4 regions of the Pontibacillus sp. ABV4_188 genome follow, and region 4 is predicted to be linked to each of the others. Evidence: riboswitches for the same ligand, from Rfam matches in the RefSeq annotation. Region 4 holds a riboswitch; each other region holds the start of a gene.
The links. A riboswitch is a leader RNA that binds a small molecule or an ion and turns the genes downstream of it on or off. The one in region 4 is predicted to bind S-adenosylmethionine.

Region 1: linked by a shared signal. The riboswitch ahead of ACYX4O_RS06510 (methionine ABC transporter ATP-binding protein) and the one ahead of ACYX4O_RS02115 (phosphoadenylyl-sulfate reductase) in region 4 are both predicted to bind S-adenosylmethionine.
Region 2: linked by a shared signal. The riboswitch ahead of ACYX4O_RS12275 (homocysteine S-methyltransferase family protein) and the one ahead of ACYX4O_RS02115 (phosphoadenylyl-sulfate reductase) in region 4 are both predicted to bind S-adenosylmethionine.
Region 3: linked by a shared signal. The riboswitch ahead of ACYX4O_RS16665 (methionine ABC transporter ATP-binding protein) and the one ahead of ACYX4O_RS02115 (phosphoadenylyl-sulfate reductase) in region 4 are both predicted to bind S-adenosylmethionine.

The regions. Positions count from the first base shown of each region.
Region 1 is NZ_CM149975.1:1,286,801-1,292,185, forward strand. Features, by position in the region: gene ACYX4O_RS06495 (hypothetical protein) at 247-429, shown strand; partial or broken gene ACYX4O_RS06500 (HD domain-containing protein) at 443-1,421, shown strand; gene ACYX4O_RS06505 (hypothetical protein) at 1,606-1,881, shown strand; SAM riboswitch class I at 2,002-2,110, shown strand; gene ACYX4O_RS06510 (methionine ABC transporter ATP-binding protein) at 2,261-3,280, shown strand; gene ACYX4O_RS06515 (methionine ABC transporter permease) at 3,270-3,932, shown strand; gene ACYX4O_RS06520 (MetQ/NlpA family ABC transporter substrate-binding protein) at 3,948-4,787, shown strand; gene ACYX4O_RS06525 (M20 family metallopeptidase) at 4,811-5,385, shown strand, end outside.
Region 2 is NZ_CM149975.1:2,389,663-2,395,047, forward strand. Features, by position in the region: gene nhaC (Na+/H+ antiporter NhaC) at 1-145, opposite strand, end outside; gene ACYX4O_RS12260 (hypothetical protein) at 387-827, opposite strand; gene ACYX4O_RS12265 (YczE/YyaS/YitT family protein) at 989-1,627, shown strand; gene ACYX4O_RS12270 (GNAT family N-acetyltransferase) at 1,659-2,201, opposite strand; SAM riboswitch class I at 2,325-2,440, shown strand; gene ACYX4O_RS12275 (homocysteine S-methyltransferase family protein) at 2,536-3,585, shown strand; gene ACYX4O_RS12280 (VOC family protein) at 3,670-4,041, opposite strand; gene ACYX4O_RS12285 (hypothetical protein) at 4,246-4,431, opposite strand; gene ACYX4O_RS12290 (hypothetical protein) at 4,564-4,902, opposite strand; gene ACYX4O_RS12295 (hypothetical protein) at 5,009-5,385, opposite strand, start outside.
Region 3 is NZ_CM149975.1:3,250,371-3,255,755, forward strand. Features, by position in the region: gene ACYX4O_RS16655 (MetQ/NlpA family ABC transporter substrate-binding protein) at 1-584, opposite strand, end outside; gene ACYX4O_RS16660 (methionine ABC transporter permease) at 600-1,268, opposite strand; gene ACYX4O_RS16665 (methionine ABC transporter ATP-binding protein) at 1,258-2,289, opposite strand; SAM riboswitch class I at 2,407-2,512, opposite strand; SAM riboswitch class I at 2,710-2,813, opposite strand; gene ACYX4O_RS16670 (TlpA family protein disulfide reductase) at 2,897-3,307, shown strand; gene ACYX4O_RS16675 (thioredoxin family protein) at 3,483-3,812, opposite strand; gene ACYX4O_RS16680 (ribonuclease M5) at 3,809-4,168, opposite strand; gene ACYX4O_RS16685 (hypothetical protein) at 4,357-4,527, opposite strand; gene gcvH (glycine cleavage system protein GcvH) at 4,586-4,969, opposite strand; gene ACYX4O_RS16695 (arsenate reductase family protein) at 5,051-5,385, opposite strand, start outside.
Region 4 is NZ_CM149975.1:390,653-396,037, reverse strand. Features, by position in the region: gene sat (sulfate adenylyltransferase) at 1-1,098, opposite strand, end outside; gene ACYX4O_RS02115 (phosphoadenylyl-sulfate reductase) at 1,121-1,846, opposite strand; SAM riboswitch class I at 1,938-2,044, opposite strand; SAM riboswitch class I at 2,199-2,305, shown strand; gene ACYX4O_RS02110 (sulfite exporter TauE/SafE family protein) at 2,430-3,323, shown strand; gene ACYX4O_RS02105 (NAD(P)-dependent oxidoreductase) at 3,412-4,293, shown strand; gene ACYX4O_RS02100 (aldehyde dehydrogenase) at 4,366-5,385, opposite strand, start outside.

The sequences.
Region 1 (5,385 bases), 900 kb from region 4:
AAAAACAAAATCCGCACCGACAATATCCCCCTTTATATTCACCAATATCCTCACATTTAAACTACAAATTCACTTCATCATACTAAAGCGTGCCAGACACGCGTTGACTCTCTGCAGAACTAAAGGGTGCCAGACACCCGTCAGTTCTTTGCAGCGCTAAAGGGTGTCTGGCACGCGGTGGGGTTTTACAGTGATAAAGTGGGATGGGGTTATGGTATTATATAATAAGGAAAGGGGAGGGATAGGGTGATATCTAATGTGGGATTACCTGGGCTTATGATGTTGGTTGTTGTCGTGTTGTTGATGGTTATGTTTGTGGTGTCTTTGATTCTGTTTATAAAAGGCATCATAAAGAGAAATTTTGGAGCGCGCTTAGATCGTTTGGAGAAGAAAGTAGATCAATTATTAGAAGAGTCTAATCGGGAATAAAGCGAGGGGTAGAATGCGTGTTACAGATCAGCTTTATGGGACAGTTGTGGTTGAAGATGTACTTGAAGAGTTAATCAATAGTTCTCTTGTCCAACGTTTAAAGGGAATTTATCAAGGAGGGGCAAGCGTTCTCGTCAATGATACTTGGAACGTGACAAGGTACGACCACTCCATTGGTGTCATGCTTCTGATCAGGCGCTTAGGTGGGAGCCTTGAAGAGCAGATTGCTGCGCTGCTTCATGACGTGTCTCATACCGCTTTTTCACACGTCATTGACTTTGTTATCGACAATAAAGATGAGGACTATCATGAGAAAATATATGAACGCATTATTCAACAATCAGAAGTTCCTGAGATAGTAGAGAAGTATGGTTTTAAGGTATCCGATCTTCTTGGGAATGACGAGCAGTGGACGTTACTAGAACAACCTGCTCCTGAACTTTGTGCAGATCGAGTGGACTATACATTAAGAGATATGTATCAGTATGGGCATATTGACAAGGAAGAAATCCATACTTTTTTGTCCAGCTTAAAGTGTTTTAACGGGAAAATGTATGTAGCAAATGCCGAAAGTGCGGAATGGTTTGTAGAGGTGTACTATAAGGAGGTCATTGATTTCTTTATGCATCCTTTGAACATTTTTGGCTACGATCGCCTTGCGCGTGCAGTACGTGCAGCTTTAGACGAAGGTGTCATTACATTCTATGATTTACAAAAGACAGATCGCGCGGTATTGGATCTACTACAATCTTGTAATAAAGAAAGTGTGCATAAATGGTTAGATCAACTCCATCAAACTGTTTCCGTGATCGAAAATCCTCAAGACTACGATCTACATAGAAAAGGCAAAGTCAGGCTTATTGATCCTTGCTTCATGAGCCGGGGGTAGTCTTATAAGGATTTCTGAACAATCTGAGAACGTGAAGCGGATGGGTCAAGAGGCATATGAAAAAGCCAAGAAAGGCGCTTATGTAAAAATAGTAAATGTGTAGGAGAGAGGTTACGCGCCTCTCTCTTTTATATCGATTAAGGTGTTAACGAACTAAAGTCATACACTAAAGAGTGCAAATTGTCAGAAATCATCTCGATTTTTATTTGTCCTTTCATTTTTTTAAGGAATAGATCCCAAAAGATAAGGGTATTTACCTACATAACCAATAGTAGGAGGGAACACCGGTGCCAAAAGCAGTATCAGGAAAGATCTCATTATGTATGTTAGCCATATTTGTAGGACAGTTACTTGCTCTCGCTATAGTAGCTTCTATGGAGGGACTGTTAACGATTGTAACGTTCTCTCATTTAACACGATATACAGCCATTATAGGACTGATTGCAGGGATCGTGGGAGTCATCCAAGAGAAAGGGAAGGGCAAAATTATTCCCATTTTGACGCTTCTACTAAGTGTAATCTTAGCTGCCTTTAATGGTTATCTGATGTTTATTTGGGGATAGTGAGGTATGCTACTAAAATAATAATAAAATTTTTAACTATTAAATTGTTAAAAATCCTTTGACAATTCTAATCGCCCCGTGTAATATATGGATTAACGAAAAACACATTTGAAAACAATCTTCTTATCCAGAGAGGTGGAGGGACTGGCCCTTTGAAACCTCGGCAACGGATTCTATTTAATTGGAACACCGTGCCAATTCCTTTAAGCTTAAGCTTAAAAGATGAGAAGAGACGGATCTACATATACGTAAATCCCCTCTTCTTATTATTTTAAGAAGAGGGGATTTTTTGTTTGCCAGAAAAGAAGAAAATAGGATACTTATAGCTTGTAAACCAAGTATTCCGATCTGTTTTTGAATATCAAAGGAGGCAGACAGCATGATTGAGTTACATAATATTGAGAAAGTGTACCAGAAGAACGATCAAACGATTCGAGCCGTTGACGGAGTCAATGTGTCTATTGATAAAGGAGCCATCTACGGTGTCATTGGCTTTAGTGGGGCAGGGAAAAGTACACTTCTCCGATGCGTCAATCTAATTGAACGCCCAACATCAGGAGAAGTGAGGCTAGACGGAGAGGACCTGACTCAGTTGCCAAAATCCAAGCTAAGAAAAGAAAGACGTCGTATCGGGATGATCTTTCAACATTTTAACTTACTAGAATCAAAGACGGTCTATCAAAACGTAGCTTTCCCCCTATTACTAGACGGACAAAAAGGCAAGAAAGTGGAAGGAAAAGTAAAAGAGCTCCTCGAGTTTGTCGGGTTAGCAGATCAGGCAGGAAAATACCCAGAAGAACTTTCAGGAGGACAGAAGCAGCGGGTGGGTATTGCAAGAGCACTCGTTCGATCTCCTGAAGTACTCCTTTGCGATGAGGCTACATCAGCTCTTGACCCTCAGACAACCGATTCGATTTTGGACCTTTTGAGACAAATTCGTGAAGAGTACCACATTACAATCCTAATGATCACACATGAGATGCAAGTTATTCGAGAGATTTGCGACAGGGTAGCTGTTATGGAAGATGGAAAAGTGATTGAGGAAGGAACAGTTTTTGATATCTTCTCTAGCCCTACGCATCAGACAACGAAGAACTTTGTAAGCTCGGTTATGAACGATAAGATTCCTGAATCGATTCTACAAGCCTTAGACAGTACGCGCCACGTTTACAGGGTGACGTTCCTAAGAGAACAAGCTTCAGAGCCTATTCTTTACCGGGCTGCCACTCAGCATCATGTTGAAGTGAACGTGTTATATGGGCAAATTACTGAACTACAGGGTGAACCATTTGGAAGCTTAATTGTCGAATTTATTGGTGGAGAAAAAGAGATCTTTAAAGCTCTTCACTCTATCCAGCAGTCTGTAACAGTGAAAGAGGTGACGCGAGATGCAAGTTGATTTAGCCACATTTTGGCCTAAGATTTTAGAAGCGACACAAGAGACGATTGTTATGGTAGCTATCGCTTTACTGTTTGCAATTGTGATTGGCTTACCCCTTGGGATATCTCTTGTTGTAACAAGAAAGAATGGACTACTTGAGAACGGTCCTTTATTTAAAGTGTTAAACGGTATTGTGAACTTCTTTCGATCAATTCCGTTCATTATCTTATTAGTAGCGATCTTACCGGTTACACGGTTTATCGTTGGTACCTCAATCGGAACTGCAGCAGCCGTTGTTCCTCTTGTGTTCTTTTCGGCGCCTTATATTGCTCGGTTAGTTGAAAGTAGCTTGCTAGAGGTTAACCCAGGTGTTGTGGAAGCGGCAGAATCGATGGGGGCAACGCCTTGGCAAATCATTTACCGTGTCTTTTTACCAGAGGCATTAAGTTCTCTTGTCTTAAACATTACGATTGCAACCATTGGCTTAGTCGGTGCATCAGCAATGGCTGGCTTTGTTGGAGGCGGTGGTCTTGGTGACTTAGCTATTTCTTATGGATACCAACGATTTGAAACGAATGTGATGATCGTAACTGTCATTTTGCTCGTCGTCATTGTACAGACGGTGCAAACGTTAGGAAATTACATTTCAAAAGCTGTACGCAGACGATAAAGGAGGAAATTACATATGAAGAAAAAAATGATTCTATTCATAGCACTATTAGTAACAGTAGGAGCCGCCCTAGCAGGGTGTGGTAGCACAGAGGCTCAAGGAGATGAGGAGACGACGACCGTTAAGATCGGTTTAAATGGCTCTGGCGTTCCGTTATGGGAGCCGATTCAAGAAAAAGCATCAGAAGAAGGAATCAATATAGAACTTGTTGAGTTCTCAGACTACGTTCGACCTAACTTAGCTCTAGCAGATGGTGACATTGATCTAAATGCTTTCCAGACGGTGTCTTATTTCGATTCATTTATTGAAGAACATGACCTTGACCTTGAACCAATTGGGACAACCATTATTGCACCAATGGGTGTTTATTCAGAGGAATACGATAATCTTGAGAACATTCCAGAAGGTAGTACCATCGCCATCCCGAAAGAGGCAACCAACATGGGAAGAGCGCTTCTATTACTTGAGAAATCAGGCATCATCACACTTCCTGATGACTTCGACGGAAACGGTTCTTTAGATAAAATTAAAGAAAATCCAAAAAATATAGAATTCACACCAGTTGTAGCGGCTCAAACACCTCGCGTATTACCGGATGTGGCTGCTAGTGTAATTAATAACGGAGTAGCAGTAGAAGCAGGGTTTGTCCCTGTAGACGATGCGGTTTTCATCGAAGGAGATACCGCAACACCTTATATCAATATTATTGCAGCAAGAGCAGATGAAACGGATAAGGAAGCGTACCAAAAGATTGTAGAGATCTACCAAACAGAGGAAATTGCAGAGCATATCCGTGAAACTTATAACGATTCTCTAATCCCGACGTTCGTATCTTTAGACAAAATCGGTTGGTAATGTAAAGAAAAGGAGTGAGTGGCATGAGCACAGTTGAAATGACGTTAGAACAAGAAGTTACGCAGTATGTGGATGACCAAAAGGCGGTATACCTGGACGCGAGTCACCGGATCCATGAGAATCCGGAGATTGGTAACGAGGAATATTACGCAAGTGTTACGTTGTGCGAACTGTTAGAGCGTGAAGGATTTGAAGTTACGAAGGGCATTCCGGAGCACGAGACAGCTTTTATTGCCCGTAAAAAAGGACTTGGAAATGGCCCGAAAATAGGATTCCTTGCTGAGTATGATGCTTTACCTGGACTCGGTCATGCGTGCGGTCATAACATAATCGGCACAACTAGTGTTGCGGCTGCCATATCCCTTAGCCGAGTTCTTGAAGAAACTGGTGGGGAAGTCGTTGTTCTTGGAACCCCTGCTGAAGAAGGGGGACCAAACGGAAGCGCTAAAGGGACGTTTGTCAAACATGGCCTTGTTCAGGACCTTGATGCTTGTATGATGGTTCACCCATCCAATCAAACAAACGGCACATCAGAATCTTTGGCTGTTGATCCACTAGACTTCGAGTTCTACGGCCAATCAGCTCATGCTGCTGCTAA
Region 2 (5,385 bases), 2.0 Mb from region 4:
AATAACCATAAAGTAATGCGATAATGGAAGCTGAAAAAGCTCCTAACAATAAGGGTACATGAGGCGCCCCCTCATACTTAATGATCGTACACCCCATACCTACGATCATGATCAGCAACGGCAAAACCGCTACGAAAATCGGCATATCTTTCTTCCCATTTTCCAAACCACCAACTCCTTTCTATTGAATACAATTTCTGAACTTTCCCTCATTTTCCTTTTAGCTAAACTACCCATTTTCAAAATAAGGAAAAGGAACCACCTAAAAAACCATCATCCTTGCGAAAAGGAGATGGTCTGTAAGAATCGTTTATAAAGGGAGGTACAAAGAAGTTGAAAACAAATAAAAAAGGAGCGCAACAATTAAGTTACGAACTCCTATAAATCTAAAAATGAGTAGATTTAGGCCCTAGTTGGTCTACAAGAATTCCTTTTATTTGATTAAAAGAAACATCTGTTAATTTATCACGATAGATCGTCTCCTCTGACCCATCCACCATATTCAACGTCAGCATGTCATTGTTTATCATAACCACATTATGGATCTGATTGTAATTTATTTGTTTGCTTTTTATTAAAGGAATTTGCGCAACTTCAAGTCGATCTTCATGAAATTCGATGTATGACTTCTTCCTTAATGAATAATAGTAAAGGGCTTTTACGACACCAATAGTTAAAGTGCCCCCTAATAAAAGTTTATCGCTTGAAGTAAGGCCCGATTGGAACAGAAGCAACAGGAACAAACTTACCACACCTAGAGCAGCATAGTAGAACAACACGTTATTTCCTTTACGTTTCCACGCTACACTTGAACCATACGGAAACATGATAACTCCCCCAAATTCGTTCTTTTTGTTATTTTATCAGAAAATTCTATCAAAATCTATAAATCTTCATTTCTTTTTTGATTGACTCGACCTTCTTCTGCATACTAGAATAGCGCAAGGTTAAAAGAGCCCTGATACTAAAGGAAAGACGAGGGTCAAGTATGGGATATCGCGTGAGTATTTATCTGTTAGGGATGTTGGTTAACTTTTTTGGTGTGGCCCTACTTATTAAAGCCACTTTAGGCGCTGGATTTTGGACAGCTTTATTTGTAGGCTTATCAGATCAACTCGGATTCACTGTTGGTATATGGTATGCCCTCTTTCAGTTCTTATTTATCTTTGCCAACGGATGGCTTATGAAACAAACGCCTGAGCCCCGTGCTATTATACCGCTTGTATTAGAAAGCTTAATTCTCGATTTTTGGCTCGAAATCGTTTTTCACGATTTCACATTGCTTCATTCACCATTCTTAATACAAGTTGGAGCACTTATGCTCGGAATCACACTTAGCGCTGTCGGAGTCGGAATGTATATCCTGCCTGCGTTGCCAAGGGCTCCGGTGGACCAGCTCTTCCTAGCCATCGCAAGCAGATTTAAACTAAGCTTACGCCTTAGTCAAACTCTTGTAGCACTTACTACTTCGACTTCAGCCTTCTTTATTGGGGGACCTGTTGGACTAGGTACTGCTGCTGGTGTATTATTTGCAGGTCCAATTATTCAGCTAACGTACAGTAAAGCTTATCCTTATTATTATTTAATTCATCCTCACTATAAAAAACGATACGAACTTGCACTATAGAGAAAAGCGTCTGCAACATGAGCAGGCGCTTTTATAAGAGCTTTTCTAATTGAAGATCTAACGGTTCTTTCTGATAGATTTCATCGTTGACTTCTTGTGCTAATATACAGCCCACAGATTGGTAAAAGCATTGCGTTTCAACTGCAGGATGAGCGCCAATATAAATTTTCTCAGCACCCAAGTCTTTAGCGATCTCGCAACACTGATAAAATAATTGTTTCCCTATGCCTTCCCCCCGATAAAAATTTGAAACATGAATAAAGGGCAGTGGTACATATTGATTTGCTGATCCAAAGAAACGATTCTCTACATTTGCAAATCCTGCTACCTGACTTCCTTCAAAGGCAGCTGCTACACCTCCGCCTTCTTCGATGCATCTTTTTAAGTACAAGGAGATGCCATTCTTTTGCTCTAGGCTCCACTGATCGATAAAAGAATCATCTTTTGTCTTTACATTAGTTTGGTTTGTCGTATACCAGACGCTTTTTGTTTCCTGATATCGGTCGAAATCTATTAAAAATTTTTCATCAATCTCGTTAGCGCTTACATTCCTTACCTGTAGACTTCTCTTCATAATCCATCCCTCCTACTTTATCTTACACTAAAAATAGAATCTTAACATTTTTCTGAAAAAGGATTGACGCCATAAATATTAGCCGTTATAATCCATATCAAGCTTTATTAATTAAATATCAAACTCTTATCCAGAGTGGCGGAGGGACTAGGCCCTGTGACGCCCGGCAACCTTTCAAGGATCGTCCTTGAAAAAGGTGCTAATTCCTACAGATCAATTATTGATCTGGCAGATAAGAGGAGGCCTTGTTACATACACCCTCTTCTTATTTTAGGAAGAGGGTTTTCTTATACCCTCTTCCTCATTACTTACTCTCTCGAAAGGATTGATGAACATGAAACGAACACTTGAACAACGTTTACAAGATGGACCGGTTATTTGCGGAGAAGGCTACCTATTCGAATTGGAGCGTCGAGGCTACCTCCAAGCTGGATCCTTCGTTCCTGAAGTCGCTCTTGATAATCCACAAGCACTAAAGCAAACCTATCGTGATTATATGAATGCAGGTTCTGACGTTGTTTTAGCCTTCACCTATAATGCTCACCGTGAGAAGATGCGTATTATTGGGAAAGAAGAGCTATTAGAACCACTTAACCGACAAGCAATCCGTCTTGCTAAAGAAGTAGCTAAAGAAAATCCAGTTGAAGAAGCGCTTGTGGCTGGAAACATTTCGAATACGAACCTCTTTGACCCTGAAGATGAATCTTCAAAAGAGGCCGTTCGCTCAATGTTTGCCGAGATGATTTCTTGGTGTAAAGAGGAAGGGGTCGATTTCGTAAATGGGGAAACATTTTATTATTATGAAGAAGCACAAATTGCACTAGAAGAAGTGCTCAAGCAAGACCTTCCTGCTGTCATTACACTTGGCGTTATGGGTGAGAATAAAATGCGTGACGGTTATGAAGTTGAAGAAGCTTGTCGTTTGCTTCAAGAACAAGGAGCTTTAGTTGTTGGAATGAACTGCTTCCGTGGACCTGCTACAATGCAACCTTATGTAGAGAAAATTCGCCAGGCTTGTGATGGCTATGTAGCTGCACTCCCCGTTCCATACCGCACATCAGAAGAACATCCTACGTTCTTTAATCTACCAGATGGCGGTTGTGCATGTCACTTACCAACAGAAACGACATTCCCAACTTCTCTTGACCCACTTTACTGCAACCGTTACGAGATTGCTAGTTGGGCTAAAGATGCACTAGCTACAGGGGTCAATTACTTTGGTTTATGTTGCGGCGCTTCTCCAAGCATGCTTCGTGAAGTAGCAGAAACAGTAGGCCGTGAAGCAATTAACTCTAAATACTCCCCGGATATGGAGAAACACTTCCTATTTGGTTCAGACGACTCGTTGAAAAAGCATAATCAAGCGTACCGCGTGAAAGCTTAAGATTGTAAGAAAGGAGGAACAAACCACTTTAGAGTTTGTTCCTCCTTTTTATAAGCGCATTGGGATAAACGCTGCTCAATTCAATTATCTATGTTGATCAATGAGGATAGGGTTCCCATCAGGATCTTCAATTGTGAAACTCCCTGGCCCTTCACTCGTTTCATCTGCTTGTGAAAGAATTTTAACTCCATTTTCTTTCAACTGTTTTTGAAGTTCTCTAACATCTGTAAACGAATCAAGTTCTTTAGCATCTTGATCCCACCCAGGATTAAAAGTTAAGATGTTTTTCTCGAACATGCCTTGGAAAAGCCCAATCACACAGTCACCATTCTTCATAATAACCCAATTCTGATCTGGCACCCCTCCAAGGGAATCAAATCCTAACGTTTCATAAAAAGCAATAGATTTTTTAATATCCTTTACAGTTAAACTAATAGAAAATGCCCCAAGCTCCATACCATTCCTCCTATTAATAGACTTCCTCCTTAATTAATTTCGCCTTCACCCATACAAAACCCTCTTCCTCATGTTATCTAGCCATTGAAGGAATTCCCGTTCTCTATCCTATTGCCCTTCCATACATTAAGTAGTACCTTGCTTACAAGAAAAAACGATTGCTATTGTTAGCAATCGCCCACGTTAGTAGAAATGTTTTTTTGGTTATCCTTCAAGAAATAGCCTAGTTGCTGCCAAAAGCATAACAATGGCTCCAATAATGTATTTGTAGCCGCTCCTATCTTGGCGTCCTTTAATGATTTCAATTGCTGTAAGTGTAAATGCTACTGATGCAAGGGCTAGAATTATATAGAGCTCTATCTTAATCTCCAAAAATAAATAAAATACCACAAGACCAATTACAGCGATTAAAAGAAGATCATTTACCCTTCTTACAATATTGATTATTTCTCCCTCCTTAAAACTCTCTCTTATTACGATGCACTAATAGATTAAATGTAGTCACCACAAAGGATCGTGCTACTAAAAATTTTTCTTAAGAGTATCCAGCAACAAATAGCCTAAAACCACTCCAGCAACGGTTGTAAGCGTAGGATGACCTACTAAAATGAGGTCAGGCATTCGCATTCCTTCCCCATATGGGGTGAGAGGCAAAGTGGACCAAACAACGATCACTAGAGCAGGCACTCCAACAGCCAAGCCTCTAATCCAGTCAAACGTCCAAGGCGTTCGTGCCATAACTTCTAAAATAAATTTAGGAAGGCGTAAAAGAACACCGATCCCAACAGGAAAAAGTGCAGCAAATAGCAGTGATGCAGCAGGGCGTTCATACGTAACCTTAAACTCTTCCTGTAAAGCCATTTCATAACTCTTCCCTAAGTAAATAATCAACCCAATCGCAAGCGTCCAGACAAAATAATACCCAAAAAGCTGCTTATTCCGAATACATATCCCCCTCCTCTAACATTTACATCAAACTGGTTCCCCATAGATTATTTAAAAGAATGACATAAAGGGTGAATGCTCCCGTTATGACCATAAACGTACTCGGAATCACTCGTAACGTTTTATTCCTACGCAGGGCTATGACAAAAACTAGGAAGGCACATAAAGCAACCCCATAATAAACAAAAATGATTGAATAATAAGTAAAGGGACCTAGAAAAAGACTAAGAACGAAAAACTGTAAAATAAAAGCAAAAAACGAACCCGCAATCCATTTTCTCTCGTCTTTAATCTCCCAAATGGACTTAATAGACAGAACAAAAACACTTAACACAACTGTCCCAAGTAGCCATTCATAAATGAAAAACATCTCTTCGTAGCCCACAGAGAGAAAATAGC
Region 3 (5,385 bases), 1.2 Mb from region 4:
TTTAGGTTTTTAGGGTTTTCAGCAATATCGTCGATTGTTGCTGATTTCTTTTCAACGCCTTCTTGTATCGTGATAAGACCTTGTGTTTCAAATAAGGAAAGAATGCGTCCATGTTCAGATTCAGAACGACGCATGATAACTTCTGTGCCTTCTGGAATCTCATCTACGTTTGTAATATTTTTAGAATAAACACCCATCGGTTCGTTATGAACTGGTCCAAGGCTTGTGAAATCATATTCAAACTCTTCCTTTTGCTCGTTTAAATATGGTGTGTGTTGAAAGTAGTTAGCATCAATAGCGCCACTAGCTAAATCTTTATTAGGAAGAATGTATTCTTGATAAGTTTCAATCTTAAGGTCAATTCCTTTATCCTTCAGAATCGGTTTTGCTTCCTCCAAGATCTCGGCGTGAGGAGTACTAGATGCACCAATAACCACTTCCTCTAGTTTTTCCTCAGAATTGCTTTCCCCGCTCTTATTCTCTGTTTCAGATCCATTGCTGCTTGATTCATCCTCTGCTGAGCCACATGCTGCTAGCGCGAATATGAATAATGCACTAAGAAAAAGTTTTAAGAATTTTTTCATCGTGTAACTCCCCTTTTATCGTTTGTCTAATTTGTTTGATATAAAGTCTCCAACGAATTGGAATATGAAAACAATAATGACGATTAAAATTGTGGCTAAGAATACGACATCAAAGTCCCAGCGTTGGAACCCTTTAAGATAGGCCAGATCACCAAGACCCCCGGCTCCTATGACACCTGCCATAGCTGAGTAGCTAATTAAGTTAATAGAAGTAACCGTAATACCTGAAACTAAAGCTGGCATCGATTCTGGAAGTAAGACTTTAAAGATAATGGTAGAGGTCTTAGCTCCCATAGACTTAGCCGCTTCTATTACACCTTTATCTACTTCTTTAAGAGCAATTTCAACGAGACGACCATAAAATGGTGCCGCTCCAATAATTAAAGCAGGAAGTGCCGCATTAGGTCCCCTTATTGTCCCAATCAGAAATTCTGTGAACGGGAATAAGAGTAAAATTAAAATAATAAACGGAATGGCCCTGAACACGTTCACTATCGTTGCCACTATAAAATTCAATGGTTTGTTAGCCCATATATTTTGCTTTGATGTTAAATAAAGTAATAAACCTAGCAACAATCCTAAAATGAATGTTCCGATTACAGAAAGAGCCGTCATGTACAACGTTTCTTCCGTAGCCGTTACCAGGTCCTCTACATTTGCGTTTGGAAACAACTTATGAAACATGATGATTCACCTCTACTTGCACGGACGTTTCGGAAATATATTGGATTGCCTTATTGATATCTTCTTCTGCCCCATCCATATGAACATAGAGCGTTCCATAAGCTCCTTTACTGGTTTGAGTAATCTTCCCTTGTAAAATGTTAAAGCTAACAGAAGGAAATTCTCTCGATACCTCACTAATTAAAGCTTGGTTTGTTTTCTCACCAACAAAGTGTAAACGAACAACTTGTCCAGTTTGATACTGAGCTATGATGGTCTCCACTGCTTCATCTTGGTCTTGGTCTCCCATGATTTGTTCTACAAATCGTTTCGTTACTTTCTCTTTCGGATGAAGAAAGACATCTAATACATCGCCTTCTTCTACAACTTTACCTTCTTCCATCACCGCTACCCGATGAGAGATTTTACGAATAACGTGCATTTCATGAGTGATTAAGATGATCGTTAAATCTAACTTTTCATTAATATCAACTAACAAGTCTAAAATCTGATCGGTTGTTTCAGGGTCGAGGGCAGACGTTGCTTCATCACACAGCAGAACTTTTGGTCTGTTAGCAAGGGCTCTTGCTATACCTACCCGTTGCTTTTGTCCACCACTTAGTTGGGATGGATATGCATCTTCCCTGCCAGCTAGCCCGACTAACTTAATCAGTTCATCAACTCGTTCTTGTCTTTCCTTTTTTGGAGTTCCTGCAATTTCTAAAGGAAACGCAATGTTTTCTCGTACTGTACGAGACCAAAGGAGGTTAAAATGCTGAAATACCATCCCAATCTCTTGTCTAGCCTTGCGGAGACTCCCTGCTTTTAAACTTGCTATATCTTCACCATCTATGACGATTTCACCGCTAGTAGGATCCTCTAATCGGTTAAGCAGTCGAATAAATGTACTTTTACCAGCACCGCTATACCCGATCACTCCATAGATTTCTCCTTTTTCAATGTTCAAATTAACATCATCAACCGCTTGAACTTGTGTGGTCCCAGATTGGAATATTTTCTGTAGATTCTTGATTGAAATCACGGTTGTTCCTCCTTTTCAAATACAAAAAAGTTTCAGGAACTTTTCTATAAGCTCCCTAAACAAAAAAACCTTACTATCCCACAAGAGGACAGAAAGGTTTATATAAACCGATTCGTCCTCTCATCTGTCTAAGCCATGCTTAGCAGGATTTGGCACCTTTCAAACATAGTTTGATGGTTGCCGGGCTTCAAAGGGCCAGTCCCTCCACCTCTCGTGATAAGAGTAAAATCCTTTATTCAATTAACGCTTTAACTCTTTTAAGTCTAGAAAGAATTCTAGCACGCGCTTCAACATTCAGTCAATATAAAACTTTCACTCAATTCTTTCATCTAAAAGATTCTATAAGCAAATTACTATTAAGGAGCTCTTCGTCAATAAAAAAACGTTTCCCAAAGAGAGGGAAACGTTTGTACGCACGCTCTCTTATCATTCAAGGCTCACGCCTTGCAGGAATTAGCACCGTTCCTATAAAGGATGGTTGCTGGGTTTCAAAGGGCCAGTCCCTCCACCTCTCCAGATAAGATCTGAAATCGATTTTAAGTTAAATTATATGTTAGCATGGTGATATTAAAGTAGTCAATTCAAATTAATTAAGGAGGCAACGGACATGCAAGCACCTCACTTTAAGCTCCCTGCAATAGATGGCACCCATTATGATTTGGAACAAGACCTTGGAAAAATCATCGTACTAACCTTTTGGGCTTCTTGGTGTCCCGACTGTTCAAGAGATCTTCCGAAGAAAGAGCAATTCTTTCAATCCTTAAATCGTGAAGACCTCAAAATGTTAACGATCAACGTAGCCGGAAGAGAAGGAAACACAGAAGAAGGCGTGGCATTTGCCCACAAATTCCTATCTCAACCTACCCTAGTAGATCGAGGTACTGAGGTATTTGACCTTTACGGAGCTACAAGATTACCAACAACAGTGGTCATCAACAAACAGGGCCAGATTGAAGCCACATTCGGAGACGAAGCTGATGTAATGGAAATTATGAAAACAATTGGTACGTTAATATAAATAGCAATAGCTTGAACAAGGGCTCTTTTTTGTGTAGTCCTTGCTTGACCAGTCAAAGTTCGATCTTTTCTCTACATTGAATGACATGATTCACTAAATTATTTCTCGGGAAATCTTCATTCGTCATCATTCTCATGCAGAAATAAAGGCTGTCCTACTATAGGACAGCCTTTATTTATTGATATTGATTCACTTTTTCATAGAGATAAGGTACTGATTGAAATGCATAAATCTTTTCAAGAATCATACCTTTTTGGACGATTAAAAGACATGGAACACTCTCTATTTCATATTGGTTCATAAAATCAGGGTGAATTGCTGCATTCAACTCTCTAAACTCAGTTCCTTTTACTGCCTCTTCTAATGTCTCAAGCATCCTTCTAGCCAAATGACACGTCCCACAAAAAGGACTATGAATAAAAAGAAAATCAACATGGTTTTCACTCTTATTTAGCTGCTCTAAAGGCCTGTTGGTTAAAGTTTGCAAAGAATACCACCTAACTATGTTAAGAAGATCGGATCAACCGATATGCTTCTGCTCACCAAAGCTTGGGCTAACTCAGGCTCAGGCGTCGCAGCCACTTCTCTAAACGAACGATCTATATAAATATGCTCAGCGTGGGGAAGTTCGAATGATAGTTGCTTCCGTAACTTATGGCCTGAATGATCTTCATCCACTAATATAAATACATCTTTATGATCCAGATCATAATCAAGAATGAGCTGTTCCAGCCGTTCTACGCCTAGCGTCCCATTTGTGCATATGATCTCAACATCCTCGTTAATCACTTTTTGGATTTGTTGTTTATCAGTTTTCCCCTCTACGATAATCACTTTTTCAAGTGCACTGATTTCGTTCATCGCAACCACCTGTCTTTTTTCCAACGTAAGTGTTTCTTATTACTATATGTGATTCGGTCCGAGAATTCTCACTTTATAATAAAATTAATAATAAATAGGCCACAATCTGATATAAAATACTTTTTCTATTTGAAAAGGGGGATAAATTTGTATAAAGAAATGGCAGTGGAACCCCACTGCCATCACCCTTAACACCAACCATTTTCATCATCGCAATCTACATACTTATCAACTCGTGAAGGATCACTTGTCCCTCTCCAAGACTGATTCTGTTGTACTTGCTTAGTGGTGTTTGTAACCTTCATACCCGTTCTTGATGCAGAACGGCTTCTCGCTGAGGAAGACTGTTTTTTCTCCATCTTAGTTCACCCCTTACACATAAGGTGTCCTAGGATAGACCAGAGTATGATACCAATATTAGTCTTCAGCGATCATTTCTTGATATTTGTCAGCAGTCATCAATTTCTCAATTTCAGATTGATCAGATGGTTCTACAATGATCATCCATGCTTTTTCATATGGAGCTTCGTTAACAAATTCTGGGCTGTCATCAAGCTCATCGTTGATTCCAACAACTTTACCAGAGATCGGTGCGTAAAGTTCAGAAACGGTCTTAACAGATTCAACGCTACCAAAAGGCTCATCTGTTTCAATTGTATCTCCTACTTCAGGTAGTTCTACGAATACGATATCGCCTAGCTCTGATTGTGCGTGATCCGTAATACCGATCCGTACTTTGTCTCCTTCTACTTTCACCCATTCGTGTTCTTCTGAATAATACAATTCTTTTGGTACGCTCATTCATAACCCTCCATTTATACTTTTACATTCTTAATGTATTAAACACGGCTCAAAGAGCCAAATGTTTTGATTATCAGTGATCTACTTCCAAGTATTTTCAAACGTTTCCTCTTTAAACCCAACTGTTACTTGATTTCCATCTGTTACAATTGGACGCTTAATTAACATACCATCAGAAGCTAACCAAGATCTCATCTCAGCTTCACTCGCGTCTTGAAGCTTGTCCTTCATGCCGAGTTCACGATATTTCTTGCCACTCGTATTGAAAAACTTCTTTGGTAGTAAACCACTCTGTTCGATTAACGTTTTCAATTGCTCTTCAGATGGCGGATGTTCAACAATATGTACTGTTTCGTAAGAGATGTCTTGATCATCCAACCATTTCTTTGCTTTTTTACACGTACCACATTGTGGGT
Region 4 (5,385 bases):
TTCTGGACGACTAATGGTTTTAGGCGGTCGCTCTCCATTTCGAAGCAGTTCACGGACCTTAGTTCCAGAAAGAATAACGTGCTCTTCTTTTCCATGAGGGCAAGTTTTCCCAGATACCATGGCTTCACAAGCCTTGCAATAGAAACTATGTTCAAAGAATAAAGGTGTAATTCCTAATTCTCCTTTGTCAAAATGGGAGAAGATCTTCTGTGCATCGTACGTACCGTAATAGTCACCAACACCAGCGTGGTCTCTGCCAACAATAAAGTGAGAGCAGCCAAAGTTCTTACGGACAATAGCATGGAATATGGCTTCACGAGGCCCTGCGTATCTCATCGCAGCACTGAAGACCGCTAAGACGACTCGGTTGTCAGGATAGTAATGCTCTAGTAACACTTGATAACTCTGCATCCGTACGTCCGCCGGAACATCATCACTCTTTGTCTCTCCGACTAAAGGATTCAGGAAAAGGCCATCCACCGTTTCAAGTGCTGCCTTTTGAATATATTCATGCGCTCTGTGCACAGGATTTCGCGTTTGGAAACCGACAACTTTACTCCAACCAAGCTCTTCAAAGCGTTGTCTAGACTGAGCTGGGTCTAAATAAAACCCTTCATCGTGCTCGCGCTCGGAGCGTTCTATAAGAACAATCTCACCTGCCACATAATAATCAGGGCGCGCAAAGAGCTTTTTCACTCCTGGATGCTCTAGTTCAGTCGTTAAGTACACTTGCTCTGCCTCTTTTGTCTTATTCGGCTGGTACACCTCCGAGACCTCAATATAGCCATACACCGTGTTTTCTAAATTCAGCTCAGCTACATCGCCTTTACTCAACTGTTTTGCTTTCTCCTCATCAACTGGAAGCGTAATCGGAATGCTCCAAGGTGTTCCATCTGATAACCTCATCCGGTCCACAACTGATTCATAATCTTCCTTACTCAAGAACCCTGTTAACGGACTATAAGCGCCGTTGGCTAATAGCTCCAAGTCACTTAACGCCATCTTATCGATCGAGATGCTCACATTTGCTTCTGGCGCTTCCTCTTTCGTACTCCACTGATTCACTAATGTTCCTCCGTGCGGTGCAATAACTGTCATATTCATTCCTCCCAAAAATTGATTAATCTTGGTTTCCTGTCGTGTGAAGACCACACTCTGTCTTATTAAATCCTTTCCACCTGCCTGATCGTCCGTCTCCTTCATCTGGAGATGTGCATGGCTTACATCCAATACTCGGAAAGCCTTGATCATGCAAAACATTGTAATCCAAGTCGTTTAGTCGGATATATTGCCATACAAAATCCCACGTCCAATAAATTAAAGGACATACCTTTACAGACTGGAATCGTTCATCTTTATTAACAAAGTTTGTGTTCTTACGACTTGCTGATTGTTCCCGCCTTAAGCCAGAAACCCAGGCTGTTGCACCGCTAAGTGTATCTTCAAGTGGCTTAATCTTTCGAATGTAACAGCACTGGTTCGGGTTTTTATTCCACAAAGCTGATCCATATTCTTCAGCTTGCTCATCTAGTGTTAAATCTGGCTTTCTCATTTCAATATTCAACTGAGGGTACCTGGCCTTGACCTTATCGATTAGTTCATACGTTTCTTGAAAATGAATTCCTGTATCCAAGAAAACAACCTTCGCATCGGGTTTTACTTTCGAAATCAAGTCAATCAATACGATTCCTTCAGCTCCAAAGCTACAAGCATACACAATCGAATCTCCGTAGGTTTCATACGCCCATTTCAATACCGTTAAAGCACCTTCCACCTCATTATCTGGTCGATAAGAGGCGAATGGATCGCCTGTGAACTGCTCATACGTTACGACTTCTTGTGTCATAAGCTCCTCCCTCCTTGCTTTTAATCGAATACAAAAACCTCTCTTCTTAAAGACAAGAAGAGAGGTTCACTCTGCTATACAGTGACCCATCTTCTTATCTTCCAAGTATTTCACTTGCTGGAGTTGGCACAGTATCTCTAGATCAGACCCGTTGCCGAGGCTTCAAAGGGCCAGTCCCTCCACCTCTCAGGATAAGAATTTCGGTTATCGTTTGCTGAATATTTTATTATCCAAAATACTATGCCCCATAGAAGAATATGTCAACAATTTATTCAAATTTTTATAATTTTATAAATATGTTGACAATTATCTGGCTGTATTTTACATTAGAAACTATTCAAATTCGAATACGTCCTTATACAGAGCCGGGGGAGGAAACTGGTCTTACGATCCCGCAGCAACCTCTTGCTTAAAGAAGAAGGTGCTCCGTCCAGCAGAAACAGTTCTGAAAGATAAGGAGAAGGTACTATTCACCTCTTCTTACATAAGGGGATTTTTTTATGTCTATACTCGCTTAGCTTTATTTTTTTATTTTAATCCCGAGTAAAAAGATAAGAATAATACATTTAGGGGTGAACGTATTTTGAGGAAACTATTAATCTTTGCTTTTGTAGGTTTTTTTGCTCAGTTAATTGATGGTGCTTTAGGTATGTCTTACGGATTAAGCTCTTCTTCGCTTTTGCTAGCTTATGGAGTAGCTCCTGCAGTGGCGTCTTCATCCATACATATGTCTGAAATTGCTACAACGGCCGTATCTGGTTATTCCCATTACAAATTTAAGAACATTGATAAGTCATTAATCCTGCCACTCATCCTACCTGGCTCGATTAGTGCCTTTTGTGGAGCAGCCTTTTTAAGTAGTCTTCCTGGCGATGTTATTAAGCCATTTGTCTCATTCTTCCTGCTCCTACTTGGTGTCTACATACTCATACGCTTCTTACTACTTAACGTTGAGCGTTCAAAATCAAGACCAACCCTTTCCCCTAAAAAGCGTTTCATCTATCCACTCGGGTTCGTAGCCGGATTCCTAGATGCCATCGGTGGAGGGGGATGGGGGCCTGTAAACACCCCGATCTTATTATCCCAAAAAGGAGCCACCCCAAGGAAAGTAATCGGGACAGTCGACACCACAGAATTCGCCATTACAACATCCGCCACACTTGGCTTTATATTATTTCTCGGATGGGAAGAATTTAGCTGGTTATGGGTCATGGCCTTTGTCATAGGAGGCGTGGTCGCCGCTCCCCTTGCAGCTTGGCTTGTTCAAGTGATCCCAGCATTAATACTTGGTGTGTTAGCGGGAGGGTTTATCGTCTTAACAAACCTACGGACGTTACTCTTAACGGTGGATTTAGATACAACTTTAATTTATATGATTTACGGCATTCTTGTGGCAGCTTGGTTAACGGTGGTTGCGTTCTCAATACGGAAGTACATTCGAATTAGAGACTACGGGAAGTCTTATGTGAAACAGTAGGGTACGTATGCCACAGCCCCATTTCCTGTAATCCCCACCGCCTACCTGCTATACTAAACGTATTAAATCAGTGGGATGGTGAATACATATGAACAAAACAATTGGCTTTATCGGAACGGGTGTTATGGGGAAAAGCATGATACGAAACTTGATGAAAATAGGGTTTTCCGTCAACGTGTATACCAGAACAAAAACGAAGGCAGAAGACCTAATTGCTGAAGGTGCTTCGTGGAAAAACGATGTGGCACAGCTCGCTGAAAGCTCAGATATTATTATTACGATTGTGGGATACCCAAGTGATGTGGAAGAAGTGTACCTTGGAGGCAACGGGATTATCCAACATGCGAAATCCGGTTCTTATCTCATTGATATGACCACCTCCTCACCTCAGTTAGCTCAACAAATCTTTGACACAGCAAAAGAACATAACCTTCACGCGTTCGACGCTCCTGTATCAGGTAGCGACATTTACGCGGAGCAAGGGAAGTTAACGATTATGGTTGGCGGAGATAAGAAATACTTCAAAGACGTTCTCCCGGCTTTTGAAGCGATGGGCCAAAATGTCGTCTTGCAAGGCCCGGCTGGATCAGGCCAACATACGAAGATGTGTAACCAGATTGCTATTGCCTCTACGATGATGGGCGTTGTTGAAGCCATTACGTATGCCGAGAAAGCAGGACTCGATCCCAAAACGGTTCTTGAAAGCATTCAGCACGGTGCAGCAGGCAGCTTCTCTCTATCTAATCTAGCACCACGAATGATCGACGGAAACTTTGAACCTGGCTTCTACGTGAAGCACTTCATTAAAGACATGAACCTCGCCATCGACTCAGCTGATAAAATGGAGTTACCCGTCCCAGGCCTAAAACTGGCTAAAGATCTATATGACCGTTTGAGTGAAGCTGGCGGGGACAATGACGGGACTCATGCGCTTTATAAGTATTATAAGATGATGGCGAAAGAACAATAGAATAGATCTTTTTCAAAAAATAAAGGCTAGGAGTTCCCTTGATACGGAGGGTCTCCAAGCCTTTTTTATGACTTATTTATTGGAACGCTTAAGAATGCTCTTAAAGTGTGTGAATGTGTCAAAGCTAGCTTTACCATGGTAAGCACCCATGCCGCTATCACCCACACCGCCAAATGGCAGGTAGTGCGTCGTCATATGATTAATGGTGTCATTAATCGCACCGCCACCAAAGGAAATGTTGTTCAGTACATCGTCTTGCACCTCTTGATCATCAGAGAAAAGATAAAGGGCTAATGGTTTTGGACGATTTAGAACTGTATCAATCGCTTCTGAAGTCTCTTCGTACGTCAATACCGGAAGGATCGGGCCGAAGATTTCACCTTGCATAACAGAGTCTTCAAACGAAATATTGTCTAAAACCGTTGGCTCAATAAACAGCTGAGAGCGATCTGATCTTCCACCTACAGCCAAGTCTCCATTATCCAAGAAGTTGTACAGACGATCGAAATGTCGTTCACTCACAACGTGATTATAGTCACTTGCAGAAACGTTTTCTCCATACGTGCTTGTGATGGCTTCTTTGATTTTAGCGATTAATTGATCTTTAATACGACTATGAGCAAGAACATAGTCTGGCGCTACGCAAGTCTGACCCGCATTGGCGAATTTACCGCCTGCAATACGTTTTGCTGCTTCATCAAGATCCGCATCTTCATGCACAATGGCAGGGCTTTTCCCTCCAAGCTCAAGTGTTGTAGGGGTTAAGTTCTTCGCCGCCGCTTCTGCAACGATTCTCCCTACACCTGTACTACCTGTGAAGAAGATATAGTCAAAGTCCTCTTTTAAGAGAGCTGTACTTGTTTCGACTTCCCCTTCAACGACACATAAATACTCTCTTGAGAAATTGTTATTGATCATATTTGCTAATAGATTGGATGTGTTTGGCGTTAATTCAGATGGTTTTAAGACCGCTGTGTTTCCAGCCGCTACTGCCCCCGCTAACGGAAGAAGCGCAAGCTGAACCGGATAGTTCCACGGAGCAATGACTAGGGCGGAACCATAAGGCTCAGGTGTGATAAAGCTTGTAGCCCC